DNA from 3 places in the Terribacillus sp. AE2B 122 genome. Region 3 is predicted to be linked to each of the others. Evidence: riboswitches for the same ligand, from Rfam matches in the RefSeq annotation. Region 3 holds a riboswitch; each other region holds the start of a gene.
The links. A riboswitch is a leader RNA that binds a small molecule or an ion and turns the genes downstream of it on or off. The one in region 3 is predicted to bind S-adenosylmethionine.
Positions count from the first base shown of each region.

Region 1: it holds a riboswitch for S-adenosylmethionine, as region 3 does, so the genes downstream of both, AE2B122_RS05820 (MetQ/NlpA family ABC transporter substrate-binding protein) here and AE2B122_RS17320 (homoserine dehydrogenase) in region 3, are expected to answer to the same signal.
Region 2: it holds a riboswitch for S-adenosylmethionine, as region 3 does, so the genes downstream of both, AE2B122_RS03520 (Na+/H+ antiporter NhaC family protein) here and AE2B122_RS17320 (homoserine dehydrogenase) in region 3, are expected to answer to the same signal.

Region 1 is NZ_LR700943.1:99,395-104,852, reverse strand. Features, by position in the region: gene AE2B122_RS05825 (methionine ABC transporter ATP-binding protein) at 1-782, opposite strand, end outside; gene AE2B122_RS05820 (MetQ/NlpA family ABC transporter substrate-binding protein) at 795-1,604, opposite strand; SAM riboswitch class I at 1,699-1,806, opposite strand; gene AE2B122_RS05815 (MerR family transcriptional regulator) at 2,304-2,630, opposite strand; gene AE2B122_RS05810 (hypothetical protein) at 2,827-2,967, shown strand; gene AE2B122_RS05805 (glycerophosphodiester phosphodiesterase family protein) at 3,006-3,818, opposite strand; gene AE2B122_RS05800 (GlsB/YeaQ/YmgE family stress response membrane protein) at 4,086-4,337, shown strand; gene AE2B122_RS05795 (ABC transporter ATP-binding protein) at 4,525-5,458, shown strand, end outside.
Region 2 is NZ_LR700942.1:681,641-687,098, reverse strand. Features, by position in the region: gene AE2B122_RS03530 (sugar O-acetyltransferase) at 1-351, opposite strand, end outside; gene AE2B122_RS03525 (sugar MFS transporter) at 446-1,645, opposite strand; SAM riboswitch class I at 2,053-2,161, shown strand; gene AE2B122_RS03520 (Na+/H+ antiporter NhaC family protein) at 2,248-3,537, shown strand; gene hisJ (histidinol-phosphatase HisJ) at 3,791-4,618, opposite strand; gene AE2B122_RS03510 (ATP phosphoribosyltransferase regulatory subunit) at 4,739-5,458, shown strand, end outside.
Region 3 is NZ_LR700950.1:70,408-75,643, reverse strand. Features, by position in the region: gene AE2B122_RS17325 (NADPH-dependent FMN reductase) at 67-609, opposite strand; gene AE2B122_RS17320 (homoserine dehydrogenase) at 628-1,755, opposite strand; SAM riboswitch class I at 1,840-1,936, opposite strand; gene AE2B122_RS17315 (ThiF family adenylyltransferase) at 2,008-3,018, opposite strand; gene AE2B122_RS17310 (thiazole synthase) at 3,018-3,782, opposite strand; gene thiS (sulfur carrier protein ThiS) at 3,786-3,989, opposite strand; gene thiO (glycine oxidase ThiO) at 3,986-5,104, opposite strand; gene AE2B122_RS17295 (thiamine phosphate synthase) at 5,088-5,236, opposite strand, start outside.

The DNA of each region.
Region 1 (5,458 bases), on a different contig from region 3:
CCTGTAGCAGAAAGTCCTTTCTTCACGCTGTCCGGAACTTGGAAATTTGCATCATCAAAGACAAACTTCCGTGTCTGCGGATGTTGCGGTTTGGTGAAGACATCGATAACGGATCCTTCTTCCACCAGTTCTCCATGGTGCATAACACCAACACGATCGCAAATACGCTGGATGACATCCAGTTCATGTGTAATCAGGAAGATAGTGATGCCAAGTTCCTTGTTCACTCTGAGCAGCAGTTCAAGAATGGAAGACGTCGTATTCGGGTCCAAAGCACTTGTTGCTTCATCACTTAACAGCACTTCAGGTTCTTGAGCAAGTGCCCTTGCGATAGCTACCCGCTGTTTCTGACCACCTGATAATTGGGCCGGATAGACATTTTTCTTTTCTTCCAGACCTACAATCTTCAGATATTTATCAACACGTTCTTTAATTTCATGCTTCGGCACTTTACTAAGCTTCAGCGGTCTAGCAATGTTCTCATAAACTGTTGCTGTCGACAGCAAATTAAAATGCTGGAATATCATACCGATTTTCCCTCTTGCTTTACGAAGCTGCCATTTTTTAAGCTTAGTAAGATCTACACCGTCGATGAATACTTCGCCTTCAGTGGGACGCTCCAGTAAATTGGCACAGCGGATCAGGGTACTTTTCCCTGCTCCGCTGAATCCGATTACGCCATAGATTTCACCTTTATTTATTTTCAAGGAGACGTCTTTCAACGCCTCCACTTTCTTCTTGCCCGTGGTAAAGGTCTTCGATACATTTTTCAGTTCAATCATATTGCTTCCCCCTTACCAGCTTGGAACAACGGATCCTTGGAATTCATCTTCCACAAACTGTTTTACTTCATCAGATTGATAGATTTCTTGAATCTTCTTCACAACTTCATCGTCCGTGTTCGCTGATCTTACAACAAAGTAGTTGGACCATGGGTTGTTTGCAGATTCCTCTGCAAAGATAGCATCATCATTGATATTCAAATCAGCACCCATTGCAAAGTTCGTGTTGATTGCCGCTGCTGCTACTTCCGGAAGCTGAGCTGGCAGCTGAGAAGCATCCAATTCAACGATTTCCAGATTCAGTGGATTTTCAACGACATCTTTAGCCGTTGCAGAGTTCTCTGCTTCTGGATCTACTTTCAATACTCCTGCTGTCTCAAAGAGTTTCAACGCACGATATTCGTTGGCAGGATCATTCGGTACAGCGATTTTGTCGCCTTCTTTCAATTCGGAAATATCCGAAATCTTATCTGTATAGATACCCATTGGGAACGTAAGTGTCTTAAATACTTCTTTTAGTTCATATCCTTGATTCTTTACTTGATCTTCTAGAAAAGGAAGTGTTTGATAGCTGTTCGCATCCAGGCTTCCATCATCTAACGCACTGTTTGGTGTATTATAATCATTGAATGTTTTGATTTCTACATCGATACCTTCATCGGCTGCTAGTTCTTTCACTTTTTCCATCACTTGCTCATGAGGTCCGCCGCTGACGCCGACCAATATTTTGTCATTTGCTAGTGCAGCAGATTTATCATTGCCGCATGCCGCTAAGAATAATGCTAATAATCCGATAAGTCCAAAGCTTAAGATTTTTTTCATGTTGCTCTCCCCTTTTTTCTTCGCTGTCATCAACTACAATAAAAAAGCGCCTCTCTAGATTAAGAGAGGCGCATGGTATTCGTATGCACTAATTCTCTTATCTCTCAGTACGGCTTTCACCGTCTGCAGGAATTAGCACCTAGATCATTGATCTGGTTGCCGGGCTTCATAGGACCTGTTCCTCCACCGCTCTTGATAAGAATTTCATTATACTTTTGTTGTTGATCTGTTTGTTACTTTACCTTCCAATCTAGTTATTGTCAATATAATTTTAAAATTTATAGAAAAATCAATCTGTTTTTTTGTATTAGGATAGCAGGAGAGTATGCAGTCATTTGACTCAGCCGAAGAATACGAGAATATACGACCACAGACCTTTAAAACAAGCGATTGATCAAGCGGCAAAAATCAACAGAAGTTTACATCTATCCTTTGTTACCCCCTTAGATAACGCTTCCTCCCAAGTGAATTATGGCGATTTCAACGGATTTTTAAATCTATATATGTAATCTGAACATTTTACTTGGAGTATACTATTTCTCATTAAAAATTATTTAAAACTGGTTTAAATCACAGCATGCTTGAGAACTATGAATGATTTTAAAGACCGCAAATTATAATTTTTAACACAATAAAAAGCCGGATGAAAACATCCGGCTTTCCTGTGTACAAGGCCTCCCAACACATACGTACACACACTTACTCTCTCTGTATACCAAAGCGGGCATTGATTTGCCCACGCAGCATTTGCTGGCGGCTCTCTCTTTCCGCTTCCTTCCTTTTGTCTCTCAGCATCTGCTGACGGATTTCGAAGGTTTGCACACCCTCTTCCCTTTTGTTGGCGATCTCGATCAATTGCTCTACATCCGAAAAAGAGTACTTGCGATTTCCCTTCGCTGAACGTTCAGGAAAAATGAGCTTGCGTTCCTCGTAATAACGAATTTTACGTTCAGTCAGACCAGTCAGTTCACTCACAATTCCTATTGTGATCACTTTCCTGTTCTTGTAAGAAGGCTCATTACTCATCTGTTCACCTCATCACCATGTGCTGTTACTACACATTATACCGTATTTATCCAATCATCCTAGTGTTGTGTGAGGAAACCTAACAAACAACAAAATAGTTCGTCAGCATCGCTTACATGTTTAATGCAAAGTAATTCGGCTATAAGTATACTGAACGTAACAGTAAATAGGAAACACTGAAAGGAGCGTCAAGCACGTGGCACATGATCAGGAAGCCCTTGATTTAGCCCAACAGATTGTAGAACTCGACCTGAAGCGCGATGAGTACTGGGAGGATCTTGCAGCCCTTGCAGGAGACAGAGCATTCGAACTGCTTCGACTCGTTCAGAATAGATGACATGAAAAAAGGAGACCTGCGAAATAGGTCTCCTTTTTTTATTTCACGTAATTTGGATAGTCTGTAATGATACCATCGACACCTGCTCGAATTAAGGGTTGTACTTCGCCAGGAGCCCGAATTGTCCAAGGCATAATCCGCATGCCACGTGTATGAATCCTGCCAACCAACGTATCATCCTGCGTAACATTAGTGAAATGCGTATTCACATAGTCTGCATACGTAGATATTTTATCAAGTTTACGATTTGTAAGGTCTGCACTTCTTGACGTTAGTACACCAAGCGGAACTTGCGGCAACAGCTGCGACAGATATGCAACAGATCCGAAGTTAAAAGATTGCAGAATCACTTCTTCATAAAGAACATTAGCTAATTTATATCTTTCCAGCAGCTCAGCTACTGCTTCCTCTATTCCATCGTAAAGCTCTGGTGACTTTAATTCGATAAGGAATTTTGTTTTTCCTTTATACCTTCTGATTATATCTTCTAACAGTGGGATGCGCTGACCTTCATATACGGAATCATATCCAGCGCCTACATCATAAGATTGTAAGGCGGTAAATGCAAGATCCTTCACATATACAGTCTCTTCCGGGGCATCAGCAGCTGTACGATTGATTGATGTGTCATGTATGACGACAAGCTGACCATCCTTTGTCATTTGAACATCCAGCTCGATGAAATCGGCTTGCATCTCTACAGCCAAGTCAAAGGCTGCAATTGTATTTTCAGGTGCAAATCCGGAAGCACCGCGATGAGCAATGACTGGCAGGATACCATTTTGCACGGACTGACTATCAAGCGATCTTGTAGTTACGGACTCGTACGATGGACTAATCTGATTCATCATTCGATCATCTCCCTGTAAGTATCTGGATTGTAATCTTTGCAATATGGAAAGTACAAGAATTGGACGGTGATCTTTATTCATCTTCTTTGTACTTTCAATATAACGACCTTTTATTAAGGGGATGTTGAGCTGCTGTGTAGAATGATGCAGCTTATCTTAAGAACATGTAAACATGCAACAAAGCAATAGATGTTTGCAATCTTGTAAGTTCGGGAATGCTATTTCTACAACACACTAAATCACATCACTTATTTGGAGGTAGTTATTATGAGTTTTATCTTATATCTAATTATCGGTGGTATTATCGGCTGGCTAGCAGGCTTGATCCTTGGACGTGACGTTCCAGGCGGCATCATTGGTAATATCATTGCCGGTATTGTCGGAGCATGGCTTGGCGGACTTATCTTTGGAGACTTCGGTCCAGATCTAGCGGGGATGGCAATCATTCCAGCTTTAATCGGTGCCATTATCTTCGTCTTTGTATTAAGCCTTATCTTACGCAAAATGCGTAGAAAGTAATAGAACACAAAAAAAGGACTTGCAGGCAATATTGCCTGCAAGTCCTTTTTTTTTTCTGAGATTGTATGAGCTTTGTAAAATAAATAACCATTCCCCTCTTCTCTGTAAACGCTTTTTCACCCACACTTCACGTTAACTCAATTTTCACTCGTTATAGTATAGATGAATTCGCGGAAAGGAGCAGATTATGACACATGTAGAACTGGCTGGTTTAAAAAAGTCATATGATGGCAAAAAAAATGTAATTGAGCAAGTGAATCTGCAGCTGCAGCAAGGTGAGTTCTTCGTCCTTGTCGGGCCTTCAGGCTGCGGGAAGAGCACAATTCTCCGCATGATAGCTGGTCTTGAGCCAATAACGGACGGGGAATTGTTTGTGAATGGCAAGAGAATGAATGATGCACCACCGAATAAAAGGGATTTATCTATGGTTTTTCAAAATTATGCACTGTATCCGCATTTGAATGTAGAACAAAATATCACCTTCGGCTTACATACAAAGAAAATCTCACGCGAGGAACAAAGACGCCGCTGTCTTGAAGCTGCCGAGATGCTCGGCTTAGCTGATTACTTAAGACGTAAACCACGTCAATTATCAGGCGGCCAAAGACAGCGAGTTGCTCTTGCAAGAGCTATTGTGACGCAAGCTCCTCTTTGCCTCATGGATGAGCCATTATCCAATCTCGATGCGAAACTTCGAACCCGGATGCGCTCTGAAATCAGGCAGATACAGCGGAAGCTGGGAATTACGATGATCTATGTCACGCATGATCAGACCGAAGCGATGACGATGGCAGACCGGATGATGATCCTTCATGAAGGCGAAGCCATGCAAATCGGCAAACCGCTTAATATCTACAATCACCCTGCCAACACATTCGTTGCATCATTTATCGGATCACCTGCCATGAATGTAATGGAAGCTGACGTTTCTCCGAGCGGAATCGGTCTATCACCCCACTGCACATTGCCTAACCCGATGAAAGGCAATGTGAAAGCAGCAAGCAAAAATGTTCAAGTTGGTATCAGGCCAGAGCACATCCTGTTTTCCGCTCCCGAGCAAGCAGATGCTGTGGTAGAGGTCGTTAATACTGAGGTACTTGGTACAGAGACGCTCATCACTT
Region 2 (5,458 bases), on a different contig from region 3:
AGGGTGCCCGGCTGCTGCGATCGTTACATTAGGGCCTATCATAGTATAATCATCAATGTAAATATGAGTATCATCAACTAAAGTTAAATTGAAGTTCGCGTAAACATTCTTTCCAAAGTGAACATGATTGCCGCCCCAATTTGCGTGAAGTGGAGGCTCGATATAGCAATCTTCCCCAATGTCAGCGAACATCTCTTTGAGTAAAGCTTCTCTTTTTTTCAATTCGCTTGGACGTGTTTGATTAAAGTCGTACAGTCGTTCTAGGCATAAGTTTTGGTGTTCTGCTAACTCTTTATCTCCTGGCAGATACATGCTGCTATTGTGCAGGCTATCTTTAATACTCTTAACCATATGTAAAAAACCTCATTCCTTAATATAGATAGATTATAATATCAGACAACTTAAATAAGTATGTTCTGCCATTTCAGGAAATTCAAGATGGTAGTCATTGACTCAGTCGTTTAGGCTCAACACCAGTTTTGTTTGAGCGTATTAAAATCAATCGACAGAACATTATTCCGGCTACACAAGCTAAAAGAAAATAAGGGAATATTAAAAAGGAAATAGTCGCTAGCGACTGTCCTAATAAGGGTGCAACAAGAGTAGCTCCTGTGTAAGCAAAGGCCATTTGAATCCCCATCGCTGCTTGAGAATTATGTTTACCAAAATAAACAGGAGTTTGGTGCAACATGGAAGGATAGATTGGTGCAAGACCCATCCCTATAATTATAAATGATAATAGTGTAAAAATGATTGGTAATGGAAGTAACATAATCAATAAACCAGAAACAGTCAAAGTACAACCTATCTGAATCAAAGATTCATTGTTAATGCGGATTGAAAGAAATCCACTTAACATACGGCCAGCCGTCATACCAAGAAAGTATAAGGAGATCCAGCCAGCGGCATTTTCGGGTGGAATACCTTCTATTCTAACTAAATAACTAGAACCCCAAAGCATCATGCAGGCCTCAGTTGATGCTATCAAGAAAAATGATACCATTCCAAAGGCAGAACCTTTTCTCCTAAACGAGTTCAGCAATCCCATTTTGCTTTCTGAATTGATTTCTTTCGTATATTGAATTCTATTACTATCAGTATCTTCGTATTTTTTCCACTTTGAAAGTGAAAATAGTAGCAGCAGGACTAATGCAAACTGCAATATTGAAATGGTGAAATAACCACTTCTCCAAGAATTCCCCCAAAAAACCAATACGGATAAAATAACAGGACCGAGTAGGGCTCCAACTCCCCAGAAAGCATGTAACCAGTTCATATGTTTTGCTTCGTAGTGAGTAGCAACAAACCTGTTTAAAGCTGCATCCACTGCTCCGGCACCTAGACCTAGTGGTATGGCACATAATAATAGCCATATAAAAGAAGGTGAAAATGAGAAACCAAGCAGTGCAATAGCAGTCATAGCTATACTTATTATAACGATTTTACCAGTACCCAGAACTCTAATTAATCTATATGAAAACAGACTGGATATTATTGTTCCTATAGATATGATAATAGAAGCAATACCTGCATTCCCAATCGGAACGCCAAGGTCAGTGTTCATAAGCGGCCACGCAGACCCCAGTATAGAATCAGGTAATCCTAAGCTGATAAATGATAAGTAAATTAAAAAAATGAAGAACATTATATCCTCCTATTCATATAAAGGGAGCTTACATTGCAAATAAAGTTAGCAGTTTGCAATGCATATAAATCACGCTTCATAATTAATCGAAGCAATGCTGTGTTAAATGACTTACAAATCTAATCGCATAAACTTACTTAATTATATTTTTATTCAGCGATCTCCTGCTTCATTCATATTAAACATTCATGAAATTAGAAACGAAAAGTTTTTAAGGATGAAATAATCTTGAATTAGAAGCCGCTACAGCCAACAATTTTGAAAGAGCGTAAAAGAGGGATGTTCACGTGTAATTGTCTTTCTAATAAGGAGCTATAATGAAAGCATTATCGAGGATTTCTAAAACTATTGATAAAAGGTAAGGAGATGTGTATAATCCTACTTACTGTGAAAAAAATATTCTTTTCTTCTTATTTAGAGAGATGGAGGGACTGGCCCGAAGAAATCTCGGCAGCGGAGCTTATGTGATTAAGTTGCTGTGCCAAATCCAGCAAGCTGCGGCTTGATAGATAAGAAGAGTGTTTTATAGATATAAAGCCTCTTCTTATGGATTTAAGATGGGGCTTTATTTTTTGCCGTAAAACAAAATCAGAGGTGGAACAATGAAGAATGCAAATCCATGGGCTCTCATCCCATTTATTGTTTTTCTAGTTTTATTTATTGGATCAGGAATTATCACAGGAGATTTTTATAACTTTCCGGTCATAGTAGCAATCACAATAGCAGCGGGTGTAGCTTTGGCTATGAATCGAAGAGAATCTCTTACTAAAAAGGTTGATATTTTCTGCAAAGGTGCAGGTAATGCCAATGTCATGCTGATGGTGATTATTTTTATTTTAGCAGGAGCGTTTTCTGAAGTTGCCAAAGGCATGGGAGCAGTAGAGTCTGCTGTAAACCTCACTACATCAGTCGTTCCGCAAAACCTACTAGTTGTTGGCCTATTTGTCATTGCATGCTTTATTTCCTTGTCGATGGGGACATCGGTTGGATCAATTGTAGCACTAGCTCCAATTGGAGTTGGGATAAGTGATCAAACCAGTCTTTCGATGGCTTTGGTAATGGGAGCGATTGTTGGTGGTTCGATGTTCGGTGATAATCTATCCTTCATATCAGACACAACGATAACTGCCGTTCGTACGCAAGGCGCACAGATGAAAGATAAATTTAAAGTTAATTTTTGGATTGTGTTACCGGCAGCTATTGTTACGAGCATCATTTTAGGATTCCTTGCAATGGGTGAATCAGCTCAAGTAGATCATATAAGCTATAATTGGATAAAGATAGTTCCTTACGTTCTAGTTATAGTTTTTGCTTTAATCGGTATGAACGTCTTCCTCGTACTGGTTTTAGGAATTGTTCTCGCGGGAGCCGTTGGCTTGATAGATGGCAGCTACCATTTCATGAGCCTGATGCAACAGATTGGTGATGGAATGGCAGGTATGTATGAAATTGCCTTCCTTGCAATATTAATAGCTGGAATGGTAGAGATAATTAAGTTTAACGGAGGAATCGACTATATTCTGCACCTGGCAACGCGAAGAATTAAAACGAAAAAGGGTGCCGAATTTAGTATCGCCGGACTTGTGAGTCTAACTGATGTATCAACTGCTAATAACACGATTTCTATATTAATTACTGGTCCATTAGCTAAGAATATTGCAGATCAGTATGGGATAGAGCCGAGAAAATCAGCTAGTATATTAGATCTTTTCTCTTGCTCAATCCAAGGTCTTTTGCCATACGGAGCTCAATTATTGACTGCTGCAACCGTAGCAGGAATATCGCCAATCAGTATTATCCCATACAGTTTTTATCCAATCATGGTAGGAATTTGTGGTATTATCGCCATCTTAATTGGATATCCGAAGAAGAAAAATACTTCGGGAGAATGACTTTTCAGTTCTCCATTAGAGCATAATGTGTATTAATTAAACTTTCTTCTACTATGGAAATAGAAGCAATTTCGGAACAAGCAGAATTGGGATACCACATACTAGCTTGGTGGTTAAAAACTGGTTCTACCTAATATAAAAAATATACCAGGCAGACTTTACTGAGGGAAATGACAACAACAAAACTTCAATAGTATTCAGTAAGTATGAAAACAGCTGCCCTGGGACACCTGGGCAGCTGTTTTTTGCATATTTATAAAGTTAACCTCTGCGGAATTTGGAGAGAATAATCAGATAAATATTCAAAACCCTTACCAATTCCCCCAGCCGCATGACTGTCTGAACCAGGTACGAGTGGAATTCCCATCTTTGCTGCGTACGCTATAAGTTCAGCTGGTGGATAGATTTCTTTACATAATGGTTTATAAAGACCAGCAGTATTCACATCGAGTTCGTAACCTTTTTCCTTCATTATTTCCAGAATGTTCTGCTGTTCCTTTGAAAATTCAGCTGGCTTCGGATAAGCTAGCTGAAATTTTTGAATTAACGTAATGTGACCAATTCTTTTTGGTTTAAAGAAGCCAAGATCAGCTTCAAGTGAAGCCCGCAGATTTTCATAATAAGTTTTATATAGTGGTGACAATCCGCCAAATACATCAGCAGCACGCCCGAATTCCTCTTCACTGTAATCAATGCAGAAGAAAGACTTATCCGGTGCTTGCAGCATATGAACGGAAAGAATACCATCATCCATTTCTGGACCGTACGTATCAAGGAAAGTTTGTGTTTCTTGTTCGTAGCCTCTGATATAATCTACTTCAAAGCCTATATTAATCTGCAAATCATTTTTATATTGTTTTTGCAGCGCTTTTCCTTCCATTACATAAGCTTCAACATTGTTCCGATCCATTGTGCTGTCACGATGTGGGGCAGGATCTGTAAAGCTTTCTGGGAGTGGAGCATGTTCTGTAAACGATAAATGAGTGAGTCCTTTTTTTATTGCTTGGAGGACATAGGCTTCCATTTTATCGTCTGCGCCATGCTGGCAATACTGGGTATGTACGTGAAAATCTCCTTGCATAGTTTTGCTCCTTTCGTTATGTGTTGACGTTAGTATCTCATTATGTTACATTCAAATCAACAGAAATCCTTTATCATAGTAAAGTGGTAGAATGATAAAGAAAGAATCGGAGGCTTATAGATGTTCTTACCAGCAGGAAGCCGTGATTTGACAGGTCGACAGCTTGTCAATCGTGTCAGTATATACGAAAAGTTCCAGTCTGTCGTGAATTTACGAAATTATCAAGCTATTGAAACACCTGTTATTGAGTATAGCGCAACATTTACCAATCCTTATGCCGGTATGACGCTTAAAAAGATGCTCAAATGGTTTGATGAAGAAGGAGAAATCGAAGTATTGCGTCCGGATTGGACAATTGCTGTTGCCCGTGCTCTTGCAAATCAGCAATCGGATCAGCAGAAATGGGCTTATGCCGGATCTGTATTCAAAAAAGATCATACAGGTGTCGAAAGCCATCAGGCTGGCATCGAAATAATTCGGACTCCAGGTCTGTACGGAGAATATGAAAGTTTGTTCACAGCTGCTCGCTTCCTGCGGGAACTTGGATTGCAGCAGTATAGCATTGAGTTAGGGCATACGGAAATCTTCGAGACATTCATTGCTTCTCTAAAACTTGATGAAACAGCTGCTTCTCTAATTAGACAGGCAATGCATGATAAGCGAAAAGATGAAGTATATCGTCTTGTGAAGGAAGCGGGAAATGAAGAAACAGCTGAAGCAGTAGCTGTTTTAGCAGATGCATTCGGCGGAACAGCCATTTTAGATAAATTCGCAGCGGCGTGGGAAAATAACTCCAAATTATTACCTGTTATCCAAGAGCTTCAGCAGCTTGCAGCCGCA
Region 3 (5,236 bases):
ACAACTTATGGTAATTAGAATAAACGCAATCCTTGTACGCGTCAATATAAATTCAAAATATTTAAATTATTTTAACAGTATATGGGCGGCAACAGCTTGATGCTGCAACGCCTCATCCAGCCCAATAACAAATTGCTCCAGTGTTTTTTGACAATCTTCGGTCAGAATAAAATCCTTGTATTCTTTTCGGCTTACAGCCAGCTGTTGGGGAATTGCATGCGCAGACAGACTGCTAAAAACAGTCCGCATCCCATTCAATGTATTGATACCGCCCTTTAGTCCTCCTGTACTCGTTAACAGTCCGACGGGCTTACCTTTCAGCAAATCTTTATCCAGATAGTCAATTGCGTTCTTTAATGCCCCGCTGTAACTGCCATGGTATTCAGGTGAACCGACCACAAGTCCCTCTGCCGAACTGATTCGTTCCCGCAGCCAATCAGCTGCTGCTCCAGCCGGCCGGACCGGGTGAAAAAGCGGCAGATCTAATTCCCCTATATTGATTATATCGGTCTCATATCTGGCCTTTTGCAACAGCGTCTGTACTTCTTCTAACAACTTCCTCGTTGTAGATGCAGGATTCAAGCTTCCGTTTAGAAATACGATTGTCATCCGAACTCTCCTCCTGTATTAAGCTTCTGCTTTAGCCGGTTTTCTAGCGGCAACTCTATAATAATGGCTATCAGATTCAACGTTTTCTCCGTGCAGAAGAATGGTCTCACCAGACGGCAAGTGAACGAAAGGAACTGCCTCGCGCTTCTCCGTGAATTTGATTACCCGCTTTACTTCTATTTCCTTCCGCTGGTGGACAAGATTCGCCAAGTCCTCAACGATGGCGCTTGCAGTCGGCAATGCCCCAGCACCTGGCCCTTGAAGCTTCAGCTTGCCAACTAGGTCACCTTCCACACATACAGCATTATCTACTCCATCCACGCTGTACAAAGGATGTGCAGCAGATAAAATGACTGGTTCGACAGATGCAGTCACTTCTCCGCCCGCATTTTCAAGCGTAGCAACATGTTTGATTTTCCAACCTTGTTCTCCAGCAGCTTGGATATCCTGTGAGGAAACTGAGCGGATTCCCTTTCGTGTAACTTTCTCCCAGTCCGGCTGAGCCTCGAACAACAAATCACTTAACACCATCAGTTTATAAAACGCGTCCCAGCCATCAACGTCATTGGCGGGATCAGCTTCTGCAAATCCTGCTTCCTGCGCAAGCTGCAGCGCTTCCTCAAACGGTAGTCCCTTATCGGACATTTCCGTCAGAATAAAATTGGATGTGCCATTCAAAATTGCCTCTACTTTAACGACATGGTTGATATGCAGAAGCTGTTTCAGCGTCCCAATCACCGGCACGCCACCTGCGACTGCAGCTTCATATTCCAGCCGCACGCCTTTCTTCTTAGCCAAGCGTTTGAGCTCTGCACCCCGGGAAGCAATCAGTTCTTTATTTGCCGTGATGATATGACAGCCATGATGGATCGCTTCAGTCAGGTAGCTGAAGGCTGGCTCAATGCCGACACTTGCTTCGATGATTACATCGAGGTCAGATATTGAGAAGAGCTCCGCTGCATCGTCTGTCAGCAATGCGTCCGTTACTTGCTGTTCATACTTCTGCTTCTCCCGCACCAAGACACCTGCCACTTGTACTTCCTTACCAAAAATCGCCTGCAGATTCGCTTGATGGGAGCGGATCGTCCTCCCTACAGCACTTCCTACTGTGCCATATCCAATCAACCCTATCTTCACTGCTGTCATCTGTTTTGCCTCCTTAAATGATTTTCTGCATAAAAAAAAGCCTCCCTGAGAGGACAGGGAGACGAATGTACCGTACTGTGTCTTCTCTCATCTACAGGAATTAGCACCTATACAAGTTAAAGTTACACTTGCAGGTTGCCGGGCATCATCGGGCCAGTCCCTCCGCCGCTCTTGATAAGAGTTTTGTATTCATTTGTTATGAAGGAGTTTAGCATGAATAATATATAGAGTCAACTGAAAATTCAAACAACATTATCCGACAAGACTCTCATAAAGGGAACGCGCTCGGCTTATATCGGCCACACCATGAATGATTGCCCTGCCATCAGAAAATAACACAATTCGATGACCCTTGTATTGAAAAGCAAGCAAGTATTCATTGGCAGTGACCTGGTCGAGTGCATTTGCCCATTCTTCTGATAAAGCTGGCAAATCCAGTGATTTATTGGCGCTAGGCCGGATATGGACAGCCTCCCTGCCGCAAAGAACATCAAGCCTCGTCCGGGAGGAACCATTCAAAAAAGGCAATTCTGCATTTGTGCCGCAACTGGAACAGCTTGAATTGCGAAGGCTATTTACGTCCACCTTCGTATAATCACCTGTCCATATATCAAACGCACACAGTTCTGCCTTTACTTCCTGACCGCATAAGATTCGCAATGCTTGTGTGACTTGCATCGCTGCCACCCATTGGACAATCGGACTGATGATTCCCGCTGTATCACAAGTTTCGCTTTGCTGTGGAAGCTGTTCCAGAAGACAGTGAAGACATGGAGTATCTTTATCTACAAGCACTGGGTATGTTATCCCATAGCTGCCTACACACGCTCCATATAAGTAAGGAATACTACGCTTCAATGCTGCATCATTGACAATTAAACGTGTCTCGAAATTATCTGTAGCATCCACAATTACATCCGCACCTTCAATCAGATGCTCGATATTATGGTGGTCAACATTTTCGATCACTGTATGCAATGTCACTTGATGATTGATTGCCTGTAATCGCTCCCTTGCTGCAAAAGCTTTCGGCAAATAGGAAGCAGCATCTTGCTCGGTATACAGCTGCTGACGCTGAAGATTATGAAATTCAACATAATCCCGATCAATAAGCACCAATTCTCCGATACCTGCACGTACTAGCATCTCTGCGGAAGCAGAGCCTAATGCCCCCATCCCTATTAAGACAATTTTACTGTTTTCTACCTGCGCCTGCCCATCCTTGCCGATGAACAGCTCCTGTTTCTGATAACGATCCTTCATCAGGTAATCAAACCTTCATTCGGGCTGCTTGCCACTGCATAATCTTTTTCGGGAATTCTTCCTGCTTCGAACCCTAATCGGCCTGCCTCAATGGCTAGCTTCATTGCATGTGCCATACGAACAGGGTCAGCAGCACCGGACACAGCTGTATTCAACAAGACACCATCAGCCCCAAGTTCCATTGCATAGGCAGCATCTTTAGGTGAACCAATACCAGCATCGACAATGACTGGTACACTGCTCTGTTCAATGATTATACGCAGGTTAAAAGGATTGATGATTCCTTTCCCTGACCCAATTGGCGATGCACCCGGCATGATCGCATGCACTCCCAGATCGACGAGTCGCTTAGCTAATACAACATCATCTGACGTGTAAGGCAGAACAATGAAGCCTTCATCCAACAGCATTTCTGAAGCCCGCAAAGTCTCGACTGGATCTGGAAGCAACGTCCTATCACAGCCGATCACTTCCACTTTCACCATATCGCATAACCCGGAAGCTTTGGCTAGTTTGGCTATACGGACAGCCTCCTCTGCCGTCTTTGCCCCTGCTGTATTTGGCATTAAAGAGTACTTTTCCAAATCCAGCTGTTCCAGAAAATTAGGCTGAGATGGCTCAAATATATCCATCCGCCTCACAGCAAATGTCAGTATCTCTGCCTTCGAAATATTGACTGCCTCTTCCTGCACCTCAAATGACGGGTATTTGCCTGTTCCTAATAATAAACGGGAAGTAAAAGTCTTATCTGCAATCTGTAACATCCTTCATCCTCCTCCTACAAAATGAATCAGCTCAACTTTATCACCATTTCTAATCGACTGTTCTGCATATGCAGTCTTGTTAATGATCTCTTTATTCAGTTCGACAATCACAATTCTTTTTTCCAGGGAAAGTGATGCCAGCAGCTGAGCTATAGTCTTGATATCAGCGGATAATTCCTGCTGCCTGCCATTCAGCTGAATGTTCACATTAACACCTCCTCGCCAGTGTTCAATCTGTCGACACGAAATGCTTCCTTCCATTCTTCCGGAACCTCATTGTTGCCTATCAAATCACAAATCATCTTACCCGTAGCTGGAGCAAGCAGAATTCCATTGCGCTGATGTCCAGCAGCAATATACAAGCCCTTCATTTCCGGATGTTCACCAATTAGCGGCTTGCCATCTGATGTCTGAGGTCTGAGACCTGCCCAGCTTCTGCGAAACGGCATCTTATCCACATTCGGCAGCATCTTCCTCGCTTTCTCCATGACAGTCTGTAATCCGCCAAGTGTGGGTTCGGTACTCCAATCATTCTTGACCTTGGTTGCACCTATGATCAGTTCGTTGTTGTTCCGCGGGACAATATAATGCTGATCATGGAATAAACTGCATGTAAGAGGAGTTTGTGTATTCGTAACAGCAATGCACTCACCCTTCACTGGAAAAATCCGCATTCCTAATCCTGAACGCTGGAGCAGAGCATTACTCCAAACCCCGCTGGCAATCACCACACGATCAGCCTGCCATTCCCCCTTGGAAGTCCGTAACCGATAACGACCGGATTCCTTCACAATCTCATCGACCCGGGTATACGTATTAGTTTGGGCACCTAGCATACGTGCGGCTGTATGGAATCCTCTGCAGGCAATTGCAGGTGTGACATGCACATCTTCTGCCATATGAACAGCACCTGAAACTGATTCTGACAATCCGGGTACTTTCTTTAACGCAGTTGCACGATCCAGCCATGTTACACCTTCCAACGAAGCTAACGGAGACATTATTGTTTCTCCTTCTGTATAAACAAGCTGTAATAAACCACCTGTACGACGTTCCATATCTATCCCTGTCAGGGAGCGAATATCCGCTTCCGCTTGTTCATAAAGCCTTTGGCTAGTACGGGCAAAGGGATAAAGTGAAGCACCGAATTCCTTATACTCAGAATGGGCGCCTAACATACCAGCTGCAGCTTGCGTCGAGCCTGATCCCACTTGGCCCGCTTCCAGCAAATCAACTTGATGGCCCGCCTTTGCTAAATAATAAGCGATTGCGCTGCCGATGATACCTCCTCCAACAATTGCTACTTCACTGAATCTCTTCAAGACGCAGACACTCCTCCCTTAAATTCTTCACGGCATCAAGCGGATCTTTCTCTGAAAAGATACCACTCATAACAGCAACCCCATCTAAATCAAGCGCTTTCAAATAGACTAATCGTTCTACATCGATTCCTC